Regions from separate parts of the Erwinia sp. INIA01 genome, predicted to be linked through region 3. Evidence: predicted binding sites of a transcription regulator. Region 3 holds the regulator's gene; each other region holds the start of a gene.
What was found. The regulator Fur, encoded in region 3, represses iron uptake genes when iron is present. The targets are predictions, from matches to a motif close to ATAATAATGAGAACNACTATCAA.
Positions count from the first base shown of each region.

Region 1: a site for Fur is predicted at 3,684-3,706, ahead of ftnA (non-heme ferritin). Genes of this name have one in related genera too.
Region 2: a site for Fur is predicted at 4,027-4,049, ahead of OMR58_RS11805 (TonB-dependent siderophore receptor). Genes of this name have one in related genera too.

Region 1 covers NZ_JAPDNC010000002.1:514,868-521,763, reverse strand. Annotated here, with positions in the region: gene OMR58_RS04260 (TonB-dependent siderophore receptor) at 1-1,836, shown strand, start outside; gene OMR58_RS04255 (GMC family oxidoreductase) at 1,942-3,564, shown strand; gene ftnA (non-heme ferritin) at 3,894-4,406, shown strand; gene OMR58_RS04245 (hypothetical protein) at 4,480-4,746, opposite strand; gene OMR58_RS04240 (ABC transporter substrate-binding protein) at 5,000-6,127, opposite strand; gene OMR58_RS04235 (GNAT family N-acetyltransferase) at 6,243-6,743, opposite strand.
Region 2 covers NZ_JAPDNC010000005.1:397,037-403,932, forward strand. Annotated here, with positions in the region: gene OMR58_RS11790 (ABC transporter ATP-binding protein/permease) at 1-1,437, opposite strand, end outside; gene OMR58_RS11795 (ABC transporter permease) at 1,430-2,401, opposite strand; gene OMR58_RS11800 (ABC transporter substrate-binding protein) at 2,398-3,942, opposite strand; gene OMR58_RS11805 (TonB-dependent siderophore receptor) at 4,097-6,277, shown strand; partial or broken gene OMR58_RS11810 ((2,3-dihydroxybenzoyl)adenylate synthase) at 6,412-6,896, shown strand, end outside.
Region 3 covers NZ_JAPDNC010000012.1:31,837-38,732, reverse strand. Annotated here, with positions in the region: gene OMR58_RS19930 (LysR family transcriptional regulator) at 1-824, opposite strand, end outside; gene OMR58_RS19925 (MFS transporter) at 917-2,266, shown strand; gene OMR58_RS19920 (hypothetical protein) at 2,263-2,652, shown strand; gene mtr (tryptophan permease) at 2,769-4,016, shown strand; gene fur (ferric iron uptake transcriptional regulator) at 4,073-4,516, opposite strand; gene fldA (flavodoxin FldA) at 4,911-5,441, opposite strand; gene ybfE (LexA regulated protein) at 5,587-5,868, opposite strand; gene ybfF (esterase) at 6,015-6,779, opposite strand.

The sequences.
Region 1 (6,896 bases), on a different contig from region 3:
AACGTGGTGCAGACCAACACCCTGGGCGGCACGCAGGATGCCTTTGTGCGCCGTGGCTTCGGCAGCAACCGCGATGGTTCCGTGCTGACTAACGGCCTGAAAACCGTCCTGCCACGCAGCTTCAACGCCGCTACCGAACGGGTTGAGGTATTGAAAGGCCCGGCTTCTACGCTGTACGGCATCCTCGACCCCGGCGGGCTGGTTAACGTGATTACCAAGCGCCCGGAACGCACCTTTGGCGGTTCCGTTTCAGCTACTTCCACCAGCTTTGGCGGCGGCACCGGTACGGTGGACCTGACCGGGCCGATCGAAGGCACCAACCTGGCGTATCGCCTGATTGGTTCCTATCAGCACGAAGATTACTGGCGCAACTTCGGCAAGGAGCGCAGCAGCTTTATTGCCCCGTCACTGACCTGGTTTGGTGACGATGCGACGGTCAATGTCTCTTATGCCCATCGCAACTACAGCACGCCGTTCGATCGCGGCACCATCTTCGATCTGAATACCGGCCACGCGGTGAATGTAAGCCGTGAAACCCGCTTTGATGAAGAGTACAACATCACCGACGGTGAATCGGATCTTGCGCAGCTGAATGCTGAATACCGCATTAACAATCAATGGACGGCGAAGTTTGACTACAGCTTCAGCCAGGATAAATACAGCGACAATCAGGCGCGCGTGATGAAGTATGACGCCGCCACCGGCAACCTGACCCGCCGCGTTGACGCCACGCAGGGATCGACCCAGCGTCAGCATTCCGCGCGCTTCGATCTGCAGGGCGACGTGGTGATTGGCGGACTGTACAACGAGATCCTGACCGGGGTGGCGTACGAGAACTACGATCTGCTGCGCACCGATATGATCCGCTGTAAGAACGTGCAGGATTTCAATATCTATAATCCGTCCTATGGGGCCACCGGCAAATGTACCTCGGTTTCCGCAGCGGACAGCGATCAGACCATTCAGCAGGTCAGCTACTCGACCTACGTGCAGGATTCACTGTATCTGACCGATAAGTGGATTGCCGTCGGTGCCCTGCGCTATCAGTACTTTACCGAATACGCCGGTAAGGGCCGTCCGTTTAACGTCAATACCGACAGCACCGACAATGCCTGGGTGCCGAAGTTTGGCCTGGTGTACAAAGCCACGCCGACGATCTCGCTGTTCGGGAACGTTTCGCGTTCGTTTATGCCGCAGTACTCCATTGCCAGCTACATCGGCGAACTGCCACCGGAAACCGCTACCGCGTGGGAAGCGGGCGCCAAGTTCGATCTGTTTGACGGCGTAACGGCGAACGTCACCCTGTTTAATATTAATAAAAACAACGTGCTGTATACCGAAACCATCAACGATGAGAGCGTAGCGAAGACCGCCGGACGGGTGCGTTCACGCGGGGTTGAGGTGGATGTAGCCGGTGCGCTGACGCAGAATATTAACGTCATCGCCAGCTATGGCTATACCGATGCCAAAGTCATGGAAGATCCGGATTACAAAGGGAAAATGCTGCCTAATGTACCGCGCCATACCGGATCGCTGTTCCTGACTTACGACTTCCACAACGTGTATGACGGCAATACGCTGACCGTTGGCGGTGGGGGCCATGCTGTCAGCCGTCGCTCCGGCGACAACGGCGAGGATTATTCTCTGCAGGGCTATGCGGTTGCCGATGCATTTGCTTCTTACAAAATCAAAGCAGAGTATCCTGTCACGCTACAGGTTAACGTCAAGAATATCTTCGACAAAACGTACTACACCTCGTCTATCGCGACAAATAATCTCTCTAACCAGATTGGCGATCCGCGCGAAGTGCAGTTCACGGTAAAAATGGATTTCTGATCCGCACGTTTAAATTAGCCATTCACCCCGAGTGAAACGTAGTTTAACTCCTGAAGTACATCGGATGTTTTGACGACGCAAATCGTCGCTTTCAGGAGATAAACTATGGCAGAGCAGCAATTTGACTACATTATCATCGGTGGCGGTTCCGCAGGATGCGTGATCGCCTCACGATTGATTGAGGCCCAGGCAGGCAGCGTCCTGCTGCTGGAAGCGGGCGGCCGTGATAACAGCCTGTTCCACAAAATGCCCGCCGGATTGGTAAAACTCTCCCCTAAAACCCGCTGGCCCTACCGTACGCTTCCCCAACAGCATGTTAATAAACGCGTGATGCAGGTCGCTCAAGGCCGCGTATTAGGCGGCGGCAGCTCCGTTAACGGTATGATCTATCTACGCGGCCAGCCGCAGGATTATGACGACTGGGCGGAGGAATATGGCTGCCGTGGCTGGAGCTTTAACGATCTGCTCCCCTTCTTTAGAAAAGCAGAAAACAATGAGTGCCTGAGCGGAACCTATCACGCTCAGCGGGGGCCGCTAAGCGTCAGTGAAAACCAGTTCCGCCATCCGCTGACGGATGCTTTTGTCCGTGCCGGACAGGAACAGGGCCTGCCCTACGTGAACGACTTCAACGATGGCGCGCCCGCAGGCGTTGGCCTGTGGCAGACCACCACTCACCATGGGGAACGCGCCAGTACATCGCGCGCTTATCTCGATCGAGTAAAAAACAATCCGCAATTGACCACGATTACCGATGCTGAAGTACAGCATCTTATTCTGGAAGGCAGCCACGCAAGCGGAGTGGTTTACCATACGCACGGTAAACAGCAATGCCTGGCCTATGCCCGCCGGGAGGTGATCCTCAGTGCCGGAGCCTTCGGCAGCGCAAAAATACTTATGCTGTCCGGCATTGGGCCGCAAAAACATCTCGATAGCGTGGGCATTGTTACCTGTGCCGATCTGCCAGTCGGTAAGTATTATCAGGACCATCTGCATATGTCGCTGAACGCGACCGTCACCACCGGTAACAGTATGTGGGGCGAGGATAAAGGTCTGCGGGCGGTAAGAAACTTCGCACAGTGGCAGTTCTTCCGCGGCGGCCTGCTTACCAGCAACATCCTGGAGGGCGGCGCGCTGATAGACACCACCGGCAGCGGTCGCTCAGATGTACAGGTGCACTTCCTGCCGGTTCTGGATAACTTTGAAAACGGACCGGGGGCAAACCCCGCCGGTAGCGAACACGGCATTACGTTGAAGGTCGGCTATTTACCAAGTAAATCGCGCGGAGAGGTCCGGCTGAGCAGCAGTAACCCGAGCGATGAACTGGCTATTGATGCCGGTTATCTTAGCGATCCGGCGGATCTGGCAGGGCAGATTCGGGCCGTTCAGACAGGGCTTCGCCTGCTGCGCAGCCCTTCACTGCAATCGATTGTCGGGCATATTTTACATCTGAACGAGGTGGAAGAAGACGACATCAACGCCATCACCAATTTCATCCTCGACGACATTAAAACCGTCTATCATCCGATTGGCACCTGCCGAATGGGCCCGTATCCGGCGACTTCGGTGGTGGATTTAAAGCTGCGCGTTCACGGCATCAGCGGGCTGCGCGTTGCGGATTGCAGCATATTCCCGCAGATCCCCAGCGGCAATACCAATGCGCCGACCATTATGATCGCAGAACGCGCTGCCGATCTGATCCTTAAGGATATTTCTAACACCGTCTCTTAGCGGCGATAATACCTGGCTTCTGCCCTGTGGCAGAAGCTTCTTATTCAACTAGAATTAATCCATGCACAGAATACTCTTAAAGATATTAATTCTCATTTCGCTACCAACAAGTTATGTAATTATTAATAAGAATGGTTATCAAACTTATTTAAAAAACTAAACGAATTATATTTAAAGAGAAAATAAATACACCAAAAATCATTGAGTTAGATCACCTAAAATAAATTTAGCATTTGCTATAATAAACGGTTTTTATTTTCTATGGATGGGTGCATAATGCGCAGAAATCACCTGTCATCCGCAGTTAATAATAATTTTAAGGAGTCACCATGCTGACCAATGAAATGACCGCCAAGCTGAACGATCAGCTGAATCTGGAATTCTACTCTGCCAACCTGTACCTGCAGATGAGCGCCTGGGCCAACGATAAGGGTTTTGACGGTGCCGCCGCATTCCTGCGTGAGCACTCTGTAGAAGAGATGCAGCACATGCAGCGCCTGTTTAACTACCTGAGCGATACTGGCGCGATGCCGGTGCTGGGCACCATTGATGCACCACCGGTAACCTTTAACTCACTGAATGAAGTGCTGGAGCAGGCTTATCAGCACGAGCAGCTGATCACCGCGAAGATCAATGAACTGGCCCACGCGGCGATCACCACCCAGGATTATTCAACCTTTAACTTCCTCCAGTGGTATGTTGCCGAGCAGCACGAAGAAGAGAAGCTGTTCAAATCCGTGCTGGACAAACTGGCTCTGGTTGGCAACAGCGGCCAGGCACTGTTCTTCCTCGACAAAGATTTGAAAAAGATGGGCGAGCCGGGCGCACACTCTGCCGACTGATTGACTGCATTAAGCGGATAAAGCGCATCCGCGAACAGACTCACAGGCCACTCTCATTGAGAGTGGCTTTTTTTTATTCTGGATAATCGCTTTCAACTGACGAAGAAGCAGGAGGGGCGTCACTGACCAGGCTTTTCAAATATACCGCTATCGCTTTCAGATCCGCCTTGCCGGGGTGCTGGCTGGTCTGCGGAACGGGAACGGGCTCGCTGGGATCGCCGCAGACCATACGGCCATCGTCATGCAGCAGCTCTTCCTCCTGCGAATCGCTTCCCGCATGCAGAGTGGCCGATACTATGATGAACAGAGCTGATAACCATCGCCGGATAAAGATTTTCATGGCTCACTCCCTGTTAAACCTGTCCATATTGCCTGAAACGACACCGTTCTCCTGCCGGGTATCGTAAGCAGCAGGGAGAGAACAGTGACATCGTCCTGGAGATAAAATAGGGGAGAAAAAGGTGGCAGTTCAGTGCGAAGTGTTAATGGATATGAGCGGAATAACGATAATAAAGAATTTCCCTGCCAAAATATTGATTTATAAGATATTGAACAAAAGGTGCGAAAAGCACCCTTTGTTTAGTGGCCGCTAATTAGTGGCTGGCAGGTAACGTCACCCAATAGCCCGGTTTGTAAGCTACCGGCAGGAAACGCTGATGGAATTCACGGAAGGTGGCATCCGGATCGATATCTTTGAACAGCTCAGGGTGCAGCCATTTCGCAATCGCCTGGATCGCCACAAACTGGTAAGGGCTGTCGTAGAACTGGTGCCAGATCGCGTGCGCATTGCCGTTGGTGGCGACCGGCAGAGTATGGAATGCCGGACGCGCCATCAGCGCCGTTAAGCGTTTCGTTGCTTCCGCGATATCCGCCCCCGGACCTACGCCCACCCAGCCACCGGCGGTGTTGTAGTTCTTCCAGTTAGCACCGGTCACAATCACCACATCAGGGCGCGCGGCGATAATCTGCTCTGGGTTCAGGGTGCCGAAGGTGCCGGGGATCAGCCCTTTAGCAATATTAATGCCGCCAGCCACTTCAACCATGCGGCCAAAGTTCTCATCGCCAAACGACATGCAGCACTCTTCGGTGTAACCACCGGCGCGATCCAATATCACCTTCGGACGCTTGCCGGTGAAGTTTTTCAGGCGGTCGGTCACGATATCAATCTGCTGCTGGCGGAAGGCGACGATCTCTTCAGCACGCTCGGGTTTACCCACCAGCTGGCCCATAATGCGAATGCTTTTTTCGGCATTCTCAAACGGTTTTTCGCGGAAGTCGATAAACACCACCGGGATGCCCAGCTTGTCGAGTTTTTCGGTCAGCTTCGACTCGTCGGTTGCCGCTTTCGATTCCAGGTTCATCAGCACCAGATCGGGCTTCAGGGTCAGCGCCTGCTCAACGTTAAACGTTCCGTCCTTTGCCCCACCAAAGGTCGGCAGCTTTTTAATCTGCGGGTATTTCTCTGCATAGATCTGGTAGCTGTCGAAATCCGCCTTCGGCAAATCGTCACGCCATCCCACTACGCGCTGAAAAGGTGCCTCGGTATCGAAGGCCGCCAGCAGATAGATCTGCCGTCCTTCCCCCAGGATCACCCTCTTCACTTCCGATTTAATTTCAACCTTACGACCGCTGACATCTTCCACTACAAATGGCGCAGCCCACAGGCTGGCAGAGGCGATCAGCCCGGCCAGCAGGATGCCCGTTTTACCCCAAATCTTCATAGCAAACCCCACAAGGACAATGATAATAATTCTCAGTTCAAATCTTGCAGGGGCATGCTACGTGTCGGTGAAAGTTAAAACAAGATGTGTCAAAAAATTTCAATTCATGACGACATTAAAAGGTATAGCGATAGAATTTAGTGTCCACCTTCATCACCGGGAAGGAAGCGGGCAACTCGGGAACGGTGATTTCCGTAAAGCCGTTTTTCTCATAGAAGCGATGCGCGGCAAGGAACAGCGCGGTGGTGCCGAGGAAGATATCGCTTAAGCCCTGCTCGCGGCCATAGGCCAGCAATACATTCAGCAGCGCCAGCCCTGTACCGTAAGCCTTACCGCGGTATTCGGCCGCCACAAACATTTTGCGCAGCGCCGCCTGGCGATTGCCAATATCCTTCAGCGCAATACAGCCAACCACGCGATCGTCCACCAGCGCCAGCCAGAACTGACCGTGCCCCTGCTGATAGAAGTTTTCGATATCGTTAAGATCGGGCTGCTGCTCTGCGGTGATGGGGATGCTGAACTCGTTAGTCTGAATCGGCAGGATTAAATCGATAACTGCTGCCTGGTGTTTTGCGCTGTAGGGTTCGATACGGAGGGTTGTGCCGGATTCGCTCATTGATGTTGTACTCTCTCTGGCGGCCACAGACCGCATTAGGGTTAGTCAATGCAGACGACAACAACAAGTTGCCGTCTGCTTTCTCAGCCCATTCAGACTACATCATTAGCATGATAAAACATCAGGTTAATTCGTATCCGGCGCTCGGCAGGC
Region 2 (6,896 bases), on a different contig from region 3:
GCTCATCTGATGTGCGCGCGCAGTTGAGGCGATCCAGTGCATCACCGCCTGGGTACTCAATCCATCCAGCGCGCTGGTCGGCTCATCCATCAGTAGCAAGCCAGGATAGCCAAGCATGGCGGCCACTGCCATCACGCGTTGCAGTTGTCCGCCAGAGATTTGATGTGGATAGCGCCGCAAAAAAGCCGCATCATCGGGCAGCCCCAGTTGACGGAAATGAGACGTCACCTGCTGAACGCGTTGAGCATCTGTGAGTCCGCGACGGGCAGCCATCCAACGTAAATACGCGCCCAGCGTTTGCGAAGGTACCATACTCAGACGGGGATCTTGCGGCACAAAGCCAACGTGCCGGGCACGAAGCTTTCGCAATGCTCGGGCATTGATTGAAAAGAGCGACTGCCCTGCGAGCCATACCTCACCGCGAATGGCAGTTGTAGTGTCGGGAAAGAGCCCCAGTGCCGCACGCAGTAAAGTGCTTTTACCACTGCCTGAAGTACCGACCAGCGCCGCAATTTCACCCCTTTTTATCTGCAGCGAAACGGTGTTGATCAACGTCTGTTCAGGAAGTTCAACGCTAAGCTGTTGAATATTTAGCCTACTATCGGCAATGCTTTGTGCGTGCGAAAACGAGGCCACCGGAGGCGCATATCTTCTACGCGCAGAAACAAACAATCCATCCAGACTCAGGTTCAGAGGAATAAGCAGCAACAGGATGGCAAAGATCGGCGCGAGGGTTGCCCAGGGTTGAAACGATAACCCCTGACGGTTCTCCATGATCATCAGCCCCCAGTCAGCCAAGGGTTGTTGCGCCGCCAGCCCAAGAAAACTGGCGGTGGCCAAAATAAAAATGGCTGCCAGCAGGCGAAGGCCAATATCTGCACTGAGCAGGGGTAACAGGTTAGGCATGATCTCCCGACAGAGAATCGCTGCCAGTGATTCTCCCCGACAGCGCGCCATGTCGACGTAATCTTGCTGTAATTGTTGCAACGTCGCGGCACGAACCAGACGGAAAATATCGGGCACCATCACCAATATCGCCGCAACCACTGCGGCCGTATAACCGCGCCCGCTAACGGTAACCACCAGTGTCAGTAACAGCAGCCCCGGAATACTGAGCAGGATGTCAGCCAGCACCAACAACATCCGTTCAATCCAGCGTCCTTTCAGCGCAGCAAGCATCCCCATCAGTCCGCCAATCAGCCAGGCCAGTAATACGCTCAGGCAGGCCAGCAATAAGAGTAGTTGACCACCGCTGAGCAGGCGGCTGAAGACGTCTGCGCCGAGATAATCTGTCCCCATCCACGCCGCTGAATTTGGCGCAGCAAAGGGCATATCACGTATCTCATCGATCGCATAAGGTGCCAGCCAGGGGCCGATAAGACCGATGAATGCCATCAGGCTGAAGAAGACGAATCCTGCATATGGCCGTTTACTCATCGCGCCCTCCCCGGAACGCAGCAGGGTTAAGCAGCGCGGTCAAACTATCCGCGAGGAGATTCAGTAGCACCGTCAGTGTACACATCACCATCGAGATGCCCATCACCACCGGCGTATCGCGCGATAGCGTGGCATTAAGAAGTGCCGCTGCCAGGCCTGGCCAGCCAAACAGTGTTTCTGCAACCAGTGCGCCAGCAAACAGATAAGTGATGTAACGTGCCAGGACCGGTAAACAGTGGCCTAATGCTTCGGGCAGGATCCAGTGCAATACCACGCGGTATTCCGCTATTCCATTCAACCGGGCGCATTCACAGGCTGGAGACTGAGAAGCACGCATAACACCAAGGCGGACCAGTTTGATGTTCTGCGCTAACGCGACACTGAGCAGTGTCATTATTGGCAAAATAAACAGTGGCCACTGCGACCACAACGACTGGCCCGGTGAGAGAAGCGAAAGCGCAGGCAACCAGTGAAGCGTTAACGAAAACACCATCACCAACAGTGTGCCCGTCACAAATTCCGGTAACGCCGCGAATCCCAGGGAAAGAAGACTGATGCCCCTGTCGATGACACTGCCTGGATGCAGCCCACAATAGATGCCTAAGCCCAGGGCGATCACCACCAGCAACACGCTGGCGCTGGCCCCTAATGCCAGTGAGCCCCCCCCACGCTCGCGAATGAGCGTACTTACGGATCGCCCGTTTAAGTAGCTGGTCCCCCAGTCACCGTGCATGACACCCCTGGCCCACTGCAGATAGCGTGCAGCTAAAGGCTGATCAAGACCCAGCTGCGCGCGTAACGCCGTCACCTGCTCGCGACTCCCCGTCCCTGCCAGACGCTGGCTGGCGGCATCACCTTTAACCAGCGACATGGCACAAAAGATCATCACCGAAAGAAGCCACAAGGTGAAAACCGCCTGCGATGCACGCCATAGCAGGTGTTTAATTAAAACCTGACACTTCATGCTGAACGCAGCCAGGCATCACGCAGCAGCGGATAGTCAAAGAAGCCAGCCGCTTTGACGCCAAACACACCTGGTGCAGAAGCGGCAATAGACGGAATTCGCGCAAAGATCGCGTCACCGCCCTGCTGCCACAGGTAGTACTGAACATCAGCAACACGCTGGCGCAACGCATCACCGCGTGCTGCCTGCATCGCATTCATCAGATCGTCAAGTTGCGGCGTAGCCGGGCCGGTGAATGACCAGGGAGCCGCATGGCCATAATAGAATGGCAACGCAACGGGCAGCGGCATCGGGCGATAAAGATTGGTTTGTAATGGTGTATTCAGCAGCAGATTAAAATCGCTGTAGTAATCGGCAGCGGGAACGCGGTCCAGTTGCAGATCAAATCCCGTCCCTTTTACCTGTCGTAGCAGTAATGTAGCGCTTTCGGCCGTACCGTATTCGTAGTCGCTGGTGCGTATCTTTGCGGCAACAGAGGCTATGCCTGCCTTCTGCAACAGCGCACGGGCACGTTCAGGATCGTAATGGCGGGTCGGCAATTCCCCATTGAACCACGGTTGCCCCGCGCCCAGGGCATCATTCGCGACTTCGCCTAATCCCATGGTCACTGCGCGTACCATCGTTTCCCGGTCAATCGCATATTTCAGCGCTTCGACAACCGCGGCGTGATTAAAGGGTGCCTTACTGAGATTCATACTAAATGCCAGATTGCTCATCTCCGATTTCGGAGAGTGCCACAGTTTCACTGCCGGATTAGCTTGCTCTGATCGCGCGGTGAGTAGCGCCATCCCCCCCACATAATCAAACTGCCCCGCTTTCAAACCGTTGAGGCGTGCAGTGGTGTCACCGACGCTGTAGAGGTGAATCTCATCCAGCCACGGACCACCGTTTGCCGCATCCCAATAGTCTGAACGCGCCTGCAGCACACTTTTATCCTGTGACCAGGATTTGAGTGTGTAAGGTCCACTCCCCACTGCCGCAGTAAAGTCCTGCGTATTTTCTGGAAAAATAAAGATTGACTGCGCCAGTAATAAATCAAATGAACCCACCGGTTTGTGCAACTGCAATGTCAGTGTGCGATCATCCTCAAGACGTGATGCCGTCAGATCGAGCGGCTTCAGCCAGCCACTTTGGCTACCCGGCTGGCTCATCCAGGTACGCAGGCTGAACATCACATCTTTGCTGGTGAGTTGACGACCATCACTGAATGTGACGCCCTGCCGAAGTTTTACGGTCCAGCGTGTCGCATCGTGATTAGGATCTGCAGATTCCATCAGGCGCCATACGATACGTTGATTGTCTACTTCCGCTAATGAATCCCACACTAAGCGTGCGCGTACATAGTCGATATTACTGTTGGTGGATCGCAACACGTCGGTTGAATCACTGCTGGAACCTGCGAACGCGGCACGCAGTATTCCACCTCTCCGCGGCTTGGGTTCATCTGCCCATGCCAGCGGTAAAAACCCATTGCTGAGCGCGATACCCGCGCCAATACCCATTGTTTTTATCAGTGTTCTTCTGGTTAAACTCTGGTTCATATCCCCGCCTCTCCCTTAACGAAATCATTAAATTTCCGCTTCATTAATGACCATATCATATGTTATATCATTACACAGCTATCAACGCTATTGATAATCATTCTCAAGATAAACATTAAGAAAACCTTTTATTATTTTCAGGCAGAGGATTGTTATGGAACGCACCGCTTCGTATTTGGCAGGAAAAAAAATCACACAACGCGCAGTAACGGGCCTTTCACTTTCATTACTCACCCTCGCGCTGCAAAGTGCCTGGGCGCAGCAAAATAATTCGACCATAACAGTGATAGCACAGGATGAGGTGTCACACGGAAGCAGGCTTTCGGCAAAGGAAAGCAGCAGCGCAACTAAAACCACGACACCGCTGGTGGAAACACCGCAATCAGTGTCAGTGATCACCCGTCAGCAGATGAATGACCAAAACTCACGCAGCCTGAACGAAGCACTGCGCTACACGCCAGGCGTGGCGGCCGAGCAATGGGGCGGCGTAACCGCATTTGATCAGTTCACTATTCGTGGGTTTAATTACAGCGACACTGGCTATTCTGATGTGTTTCAGGATGGTTTACGCAATACCAATGGCCTGCTGTTTGGTGTGCAGCAGGTCGACCCTTTCCTTCTGGAACAGATCGATGTCTTACGCGGACCCGCTTCCGTGCTGTATGGGTTATCAAATCCCGGCGGTGTCATTGCACTCACCAGCAAATTGCCGACGCGTGAAACGATTCGTCATGTAGAAGTTGAAGGTGGTACGAAGAATTACGGACGGGTCGGCTTTGACTTTGGTGGGGCAGTGAATGACAGCGGAAGCGTACTCTATCGCTTCGTCGCCACCGGCCATCTCGCCGACGGCATGCAGCAGGGCACGAAACTCAAAGGCTATGCGCTGGCCCCCTCCATCACCTTTAATCCTGATGACAACAACAGTCTGACGCTTTACTCACGCTTTCAGTACGACCCGGATTTGGGGGTGATCACTTCTTTGCCTGCCTATGGCACGGTGTTCAGCAACCCAAATGGCAAACTGCCGCGGGATGCTTACCCGGGTGAGCCAAACCACAACACCTTTAGTCGTAAACAATCAACCGTGGGCTACAACTACACCCATAATTTCAGCGAAGACTGGTCCACGGTCTTAAAAGGTCGCTATTTCGGCGAAACGTCCAATTATGATGCAGTGATCATGTCAGGTCTGAACGACGATATGCGCACCATTAGCCGCAACACCGCAGTCTCTGACGAGCATTACAACACACTCAATTTTGATAATCAGATCCACGGTTTTTTCGATACGGGTGCATTGAGTCATGAGTTACTGACGGGTGTGGGCGTTGACCATATGCGCGGCCATACTTACTACGGTAGTGGCAGCGTGTCATCTCTTGATATTTATCATCCTGACTATGGTGTCGCCGAATTTGGCCCAACCGCGCTATGGCAGGATAGCCGCGTTTCATCCACGCAAACGGGCGTCTATCTGCAGGACCAGATTGCCTGGCAGCAGTGGCGTACCACAGTGGGTATCCGCCACGACTGGAGCAAAATCATCAATGAAGATTTTCTCTACGGCCAGAATTACGAGCAACACGATCAGGCCACCACGGGACGTGTTGGCCTGAATTATCTGTTTAACAATGGCATCTCGCCTTATTTCACCTGGGCGCAATCTTTCCAGCCGGTTGCCGGTCTTTCTCGCGATCAACAACCCTTTAAACCCAGTCGCGGCGAACTCTATGAGTTTGGTGTGAAGTATCAGCCACCGGGTACCACGACCCTGCTTTCTGCCGCTGTGTACAACCTTACACAGGACAAGAGCCTGAGCACTGATCCGGCGAATTCCGCTTTCCAGACTCAGGGCGGAAAAATTCGTGCACGCGGGCTTGAGCTGGAGGCGCGGGGCGCCTTAACCGAACAGTTAAGTGTGATCGGTAGCTACACACTGCAGCAGGTGAAGTACACCCAGGACACTCAAGGCCGCGAAGGCAAAACCCCACTGCGCGTACCACGGACATTTGGTGCGCTATGGCTGGACTGGCAGGCGCCAGCAGGCACAGAGGTTGAGGGATTAGGCGTTGCTGTGGGGGGGCGTTTCAGCGGCGGCACCAAGGGCGGCACCATGAACGATCAGTTTAACACCGGGGGTTATGGCCTGATGGATGCTTCAATCCGCTATGAACTCGGCAAGCTCGATCCTTCGTTACGCGGTGGCAAAGTGCAACTGACGGCACAAAACCTGCTGGACCGCAAAGTTGTCGCAGGCTGCTATTCCACCAACACCGGCTGTTTCTGGGGAGCAGGCCGTCAGGTGATAGCCAAATTTAGCTGGGACTTTTGATGTGATTGCCGGCCAGTGGTCGGCAATCCTTTTCGGCAAGGAGAAAGATCATGAAAGAACGTCAACGTTACAGCGCCTGGAGTGACAGTGAACGTGAACACTATCGACAAAATGGCTATTGGGTCGATCAGCCACTGGGTGAACAGTTACGCCAGTGGGCAATTCGGCAACCCACCAGCATCGCACTGGTGGCAGGAAAGCAGCATCTGAGTTACGCCGGGCTGGATAATCTGGCCGACAGACTTGCTGCGGGATTAGCCGCGCGTGGGATTCGCTCTCAAGATAATGTGTTGCTGCAGTTGCCAAACTGTATTGGCCTCGTGGCAACACTGTTCGCTCTGTTCCGTCTCGGCGCACGCCCGATTCTTGCCATGCCTGGCCAGAAAGCGGCAGACATTGATGCCTTGAGCCAACTGGCAGAACCCAAAGCCTGGTTTTATCCTCATCACTACCTTGGGCATGACTATCAAACATTGGCATCGGATATGGCGGTTAAACATCCCGGTATGCAACGCTGGCAGGTGAAAATCCATGACGATGCAGACTCAGTGATGACAGCGTTTCAGTCCGAGCCCCAGCCTTTGCCTGCACCGCATGCTGAGGATATTGCCCTCCTCCT
Region 3 (6,896 bases):
TGCCCGGAAAATACGGCACTGACCGGTTGATCCGGCAGCTGCCACGCCTTAAACAGATGCTGTAGCCTGCCTGCGGCAATATCTTCGCGTACCAGCCATTCCGGCAGCACCGCGACGCCCATCCCGGCCAGTACCATCTGGCGGACGATTTGCGCGGAGTTGGCGGTATAAGCAGCATCGGACTTCAGCTCGGACAGACAATTATCCGCTCCACGAAACGTCCAGCGGCCGGGATGAGTCAGGTTGCTGTTGTGTATCCAGGGCAGGGCGGAAACCTCCTGCAGATCCTGCGGGTGAAAGCGGTTTACCAGAGCAGGTGAAGCCACCAGTAAAATGGCATAGTCTGCCAGCCTGCGGCTTTTTAGCGATGAGTCGCGCAGTGCACCCAGTCTTATCGCCACATCCAGTTTATTACTGACCAAATCATCCAGTGAGGCACCCACGCTGTAGTTCAGTTTCAGCAACGGGTGGCGCTGGCAAAACTCGCTGACCAGCGGCATCAGGAACTGCTGGCCATACTCCCACGTGGAGGTGATGCGCAGTTCCCCTGAAAGGGAGTGATGCTCTGTGGCGACTCGCGATACCGCACGGTCGATATCAGCGAAAATCAGCTTAAAATCCTGATAAAACTGCTGTCCGTGGCCGGTGAGGGCGAGGCTACGGGTATTGCGTACCAGCAGTGTGACGCCAAGCAACTGTTCCAGGCTTTTGATATGCAGGCTGACCATCGCGCGGCTCAAGCCGAGATTACTGGCGGCTCGGGTAAAGCTGCCGCTGTCGACAATGGCAAAAAAGGTGTGGATCTTATCGAGATGGGCATGCATGGGATTATTCAGTTTAATCAAACAATCATTTAAATTTATGCGCCTTTATTTGTCAGGTCAACCACCGCTATGCTGCGCGTGGAGGTATGACAATGCACTATGGTTATCGGGTTGCAGCGATCTTTCTGCTCGGCTTTTTCATTGATTGTATTAATATTTTTATGTCAGCCATTGCGCTACCGTCGATTGCGGCGCAGATGTCCGTGGCGACGGAATCCATCAGTTGGGTGGCTAATAGTTATATTCTGGGGCTGACGCTGATCGTGCCGTTGAGCGGCTGGCTGGCTTCACGCTTTGGCACCCGGCAGACCATCGTCGCCTCAATGCTGATTTTCAGCATCGCTGCGCTGGGCTGTGCGCAGGCCGACTCTTTTAGCACGCTGGTTGCATGGCGTTTTATCCAGGGCGCGGGTGGAGGGTTGCTGATACCGGTAGGGCAGGCGCTAACCTTTAATTTGTTTCAGGGGCGGCAGCGCGCCGCTATATCGACGTTGATCATGTGCGTAGCGCTGATTGCCCCGGCGCTGTCCCCTCTGCTGGGGGGCATGTTGGTGGATGTGCTTTCCTGGCGCTGGATCTTCTATAGCAATATTCCTTTCAGCCTGCTTGCGGCACTGCTGGCGGCGATATGGATTCGCCCACAGGCAATTGAGCGCACACGTGCAGATATCACCGGAATCATTCTGATCTGCGGCACTTTGGGTACGCTGTTGAGAAGCCTGTCGCTGTTTAGCGAGCAGCACGCTGTACCGCAGGCTGCATTATGGCTGGGCGTTTCTTTACTGCTGGGGTGGGGCTATCTACGGCACTACCGCCGCCAGCCGAAGGCCATTCTCGATCTCAGTCTGCTGCGCAATCCTCAATTGAATCTGTCCATCGCCGTTTACTATGCCGTTCCGGGCGTGTTTACCGGGGTTAACCTGCTTAACATTTTCTACCTGCAGCAGGTTTTGCATTTCAGTGCCGGGCATACCGGTAGCTTTATGCTGCTTTACGGCGTCGGCGCGCTGGCGGCGATGCTGGTGGCCGGGCGGATTTATTATCGCGCAGGCGCACATCGCTTATTCACCTGCGGCATGTTGCTGCATAGCGGCGGCATTGTGCTGCTGTCCTTAGTCAGTGATACAAGTAGCAGTGGGATCCTGTGTGCGGCCTATCTGCTGATGGGGATTGGCGGCGGGATTGCCGCAAACTGCGCGCAGACCACGGCGTTAATTGAACTGAACGAGCAGCAAATGAGTGGGGGAAGTACGCTGTGGAATATTAACCGGCAGCTGACGTTCAGCCTCGGCACCGCGTTGTTTACGCTACTGCTGGCGGTGCTGAGCCGTTATTTTCCTGGTGAACTGGCGTGGCATCTGGCATTTATTATTGCAGCCGTGAGCGGTTTACTGCCGCTGTGGCTAATTTATCAACGACGTTTTCATAAGGAAATCCAATGATCGATCTTACTAACAAGGCATCACAGAGCGTCATTGTTCTGCATCAGCTGATTGAGGCTGTCTTTCACGGCGACGGCAGCAAGACTGCTGAGCTGCTCACGCATTTTGCTGAAGATTTTGTGATGGTCACCCCGACCGGTAAAAGCCTGGCACTGGCAGACGTTGAGGACTTATTCAACCGCTTAACCGGCGCGCGTCAGGGGATGACGATAAGCATTGAGCAGTTCAACGTTATTTCGCAGCGGGGGGATGAGGTGGTCATCCAGTATCACGAACTGCAACAGCAGCAGAATAATCATTCGCATCGTATTTCGCTGGCGGTCATTAACTGCGCAACCCAGCCGCCGAGCTGGCGTTATCTGCAGGAAACCATGGTAGCAAACTGATTATTGTACTAGTTCGCGGGTGCGGCCTGGTGTAGAATATGCGGCGTTAATGCCGTGCATCCAGTGAATAATTCCGGTGATGGCGGTAAGTTTCCGTTTTTTGCTAAGGATTAGTCATGGATTTACCGGTTTCCCCCGCCCGCCTGCCTTCTACACTCTGGGGAACGCTAATTATTAGCGGCACGATTATCGGTGCCGGGATGTTCTCGTTACCGGTGGTGATGTCCGGTGCATGGTTTCTCTGGTCGTCAGCATTACTGATTATCACCTGGTTCTGCATGTTGCTTTCCGGGTTGCTGTTTTTGGAGGCCAGTCTGCATTATCCGGCCGGTTCCAGCTTCGACACGATCACTCGCGATTTGTTGGGACGGGGCTGGAATCTGATTAACGGTCTGTCCGTCGCCTTTGTTCTGGGGATACTGACCTATGCCTATATCTCCGCCAGTGGAGCGATTATCCAGCATACGCTGAGCCAGCTATCATTGCCGGTTTCTGCCCGCAGCGCTGGGTTCGCTTTTACGCTACTGGTAGCGCTGTTTATCTGGCTGGGTACGGCAATGGTCAGTCGTATGACGCTGATTTTTCTCGGCGCGAAAGTGATTACGTTTTTGATTATCTTTGGCGGACTGCTGTGGCATATCGAACCGGTGAAACTGCTGGACAGTCATGGGGAGGAAAGCCACTACCTGCGCTATCTGTGGATGGTGATCCCATTTTGCCTCGCTTCATTTGGCTATCACGGTAATATCGCCGGGCTGGTCAGCTACTATCAAAAGAACGGCAGCCGGGTTTGTCGCTGTCTGGTGTTTGGCACACTGCTGGCACTGGTGATCTACTTTATCTGGATTATTGGCACGATGGGCAATATCCCGCGCCACGAATTCAAAGCGATTGCAGCACAGGGCGGAAATATCGACGTGCTGGTCGCCGCACTGTCGGGTGTGCTGCACAGCCCCTATCTGAATCTGCTGCTGGATATCTTCTCGAACTTTGCCGTCGCCTGTTCATTCCTCGGTGTCAGTCTGGGGTTCTTCGACTATCTTGCCGATCTGTTTAAGTTTGATCGTTCAGCCTTCGGTCGGTTAAAAACGACGGTGGTCACCTTTATTCTTCCGCTGACGGCGGCGATGATCTGGCCAAACGGCTTTCTTGTGGCGATTGGTTATGCCGGGCTGGCGGCTACGCTGTGGGCGGTGATCACTCCGGCAATGCTGGCGAGAAAGGCCCGACAACGTTTCACCAACGCTGCCTGGCAGGTGAGAGGAGGGACGGCACCGATCGTTCTGGTGCTGATCTTCGGCGCGGTGAATGCGCTGGTTTCCATACTTTCGTACTGGAACGTCCTGCCGGTCTATGCCGGATAACGCGCAAAAAAAACCGGTGGGCATAGCCACCGGTTTCATACTGATTTCAGAACGGATTACTCGTCGTGCAGCGTATCGTCTTCGCGGCAGTCGCCCTTAGAGCAATGGCCATAGAGATACAGGCTGTGATTGCTCAGCTTGATTCCGTGGCGAGTCGCGATTTCACGCTGACGTGCTTCGATATACTCGTCGCGGAATTCAATAACTTTACCGCAGTCCAGGCAGATCAGATGATCGTGGTGGTGCTGCTGAGTCAGTTCGAAAACGGATTTACCGCCTTCAAAGTTATGACGGGTAACGATCCCTGCGTCATCAAACTGGTTAAGCACGCGGTAGACCGTGGCTAAACCGATTTCTTCGCCCATATCAATCAGGCGCTTATACAAGTCTTCCGCACTGACGTGATGGCCTTCTGGTTCCTGAAGCACTTCCAGAATTTTCAGTCGTGGAAGCGTGACTTTCAGGCCGGCCTTCTTTAATGCGGTATTGTTGTCAGTCATGCGGATATTGTCCTGTTACTTTGCTAGTCACTTAGTGGCTGAAAAGCCCTGAACATCGGTTGACGCTAGAGTTGGATGCGTCACAGTATAGAACTCATACATCGAAATGAAAACAACAAGGAATGCCTGATACCACTATTGGATGTAAGGATTAATGTCATTACGTCCAGTGAGGCCTGCGTCCAAATCTTACAAAGTTAACATTTCGCTCTATCTCACTCCGCCGCACGGCGATCGCAAAAGATCGTTTAGAGAGGCTGAAGGATGAGAAAGCGGGTAACCGATAGGGTTATTGTACATTTTTACAGGTGGAAGTTACAAATACGTATCTATTACTTCTATAGGAAAAATCACTGGCCTGATGTGAGATGTCTCTCACATCAGGCCGTTTAGCTTAGGCTTCGATGATTTCTTTCAACTGAAGTTCATCAAAAATTTGCTTAACCCACTTATCAACGCGCTCGTTGGTCAGTTCTGGCTGACGATCTTCGTCAATCGCCAGACCCAGGAAGTGGTTGTCATCCGCCAGGCCTTTAGAAGCTTCGAAATTGTAGCCTTCGGTCGGCCACTGGCCCACCAGGATCGCACCGTTTGGTTCAATGATGTCGCGGATAGTGCCCATCGCATCGCAGAAGTATTCTGAGTAGTCTTCCTGATCGCCACAGCCGAACAGGGCTACCAGCTTACCGTTGAAGTCGATCTCTTCCAGCGTAGGGAAAAAGTCATCCCAGTCACACTGGGCTTCACCGTAATACCAGGTGGGAATGCCCAGCAGCAGAATGTCGAAGGCTTCAAGGTCTTCTTTGCTGCTTTTGGCAATATCACGAACTTCTGCAACGTCTTTACCCAGCTGTTTCTGGATCATCTTTGCAATGTTTTCCGTATTGCCTGTATCGCTGCCAAAGAAAATGCCTACGATTGCCATGAGTTTAATAACCTCTTGAATCTTAATGATATGGTGGCTGCCAAAATTTTTGCAGATAGCCGTAATAATAGCAGACCGCCGTCAATGGATAAATGAGTAATCCTGCGGCATTTGTCGCTTTGTGCGTTGATAGCACGCGGTGTATTCAGGACTGAAGGTGTTTTAACTGGTTTAGCAACATCTCTTCAATCAGTTCACTGCGGCTCATATTGCGCGCTTCGGCCAGTTGGTTAAGTGCGTCAACGGCTTCACTGTTCATTTTCAGCTCGACACGCTTAAGCCCGCGAACTTTATCGCGTTTAAGCTGATTACGTTTATTGATGCGCAGCTGCTCATCACGCGTCAGCGGATTAGTTTTCGGTCGTCCCGGGCGACGTTCATCTGCGAACAGATCGATCGTTGTGCGGTCCGTGTTCTCTTTTGCCATAGATTAGTGATACTGAAAGGCTGGATTTCTGATGTGTCAGGCCGTTATCCGCCGTAAAAATCACCAGCGGAAAAATGTCAGCGCGCATCATACCCCAGTGAAAGTGATGACGACAATGTTTTAACAACATAGGGAAATAATTGTTTTTACAGCACAAAAAATCGACGAATTGCGCGTAAAACTGCATCAGGTTTTTCAGCGTGAACCCAGTGACCGGCCCCGGCCACAACATGCGCCCGCGCCTGAGGAAACTGTGCCAGCAGTGCGTCACGATATTCATCGGCCAGGTAGGGTGAACGCTCGCCGCGAATGAACAGCGCAGGATGCGGCCAGGCAGGCACTGGCTGCCAGCCAATAATCTGGTCGTAGCATTGATACAGCACCGGGACATTAAAACGCCATTCACCTTCGTGGAAAGATTTTAACAGAAACTGGATCACACCCTCTTCCGTCAATGTCTGGCGCATGAGCGCTGCGGCCTGACTACGCGAGGTGATACCAGCATGGGTAACTGCCTGGAGCGCGGCGAAGATATCATCATGATGGCGGGTAGGGTAGGCGACCGGTGCCATATCAATCACCACCAGTCCTGCCACGCGGTCCGGTGCCAGTGCGGTTAGCATCATGGCGATTTTGCCGCCCATTGAATGGCCGATAACGCCGAAACGCTCAATGCCCAGCCCGTCTAACGTTTCCAGCACGTCCTGCGCCATCAGCGCGTAGCTCATTTCGTTCGAGCGTGGCGAAAGACCATGATTGCGTACATCAATCTGAATCAGCCGACGGTTCTGCTTGAGGTCACGAGCGAGGATTCCCAGGTTATCAAGACTGCCAAAAAGCCCGTGGATCAATACCAGAGGCAGATCGTTTGTTGCAGATTGTTCAGATTGCAGGCGGACATTCAAATTCATAGCAAAGTTCTTACAGTTGGGACGAAGGCTTAGGGTATCATGGATTTTACATTTTCTGCCGGGGGTAGCACAGGCGCTGCCAACGATCTTTTTACGGCAAATTCTGACTTTTGCTGG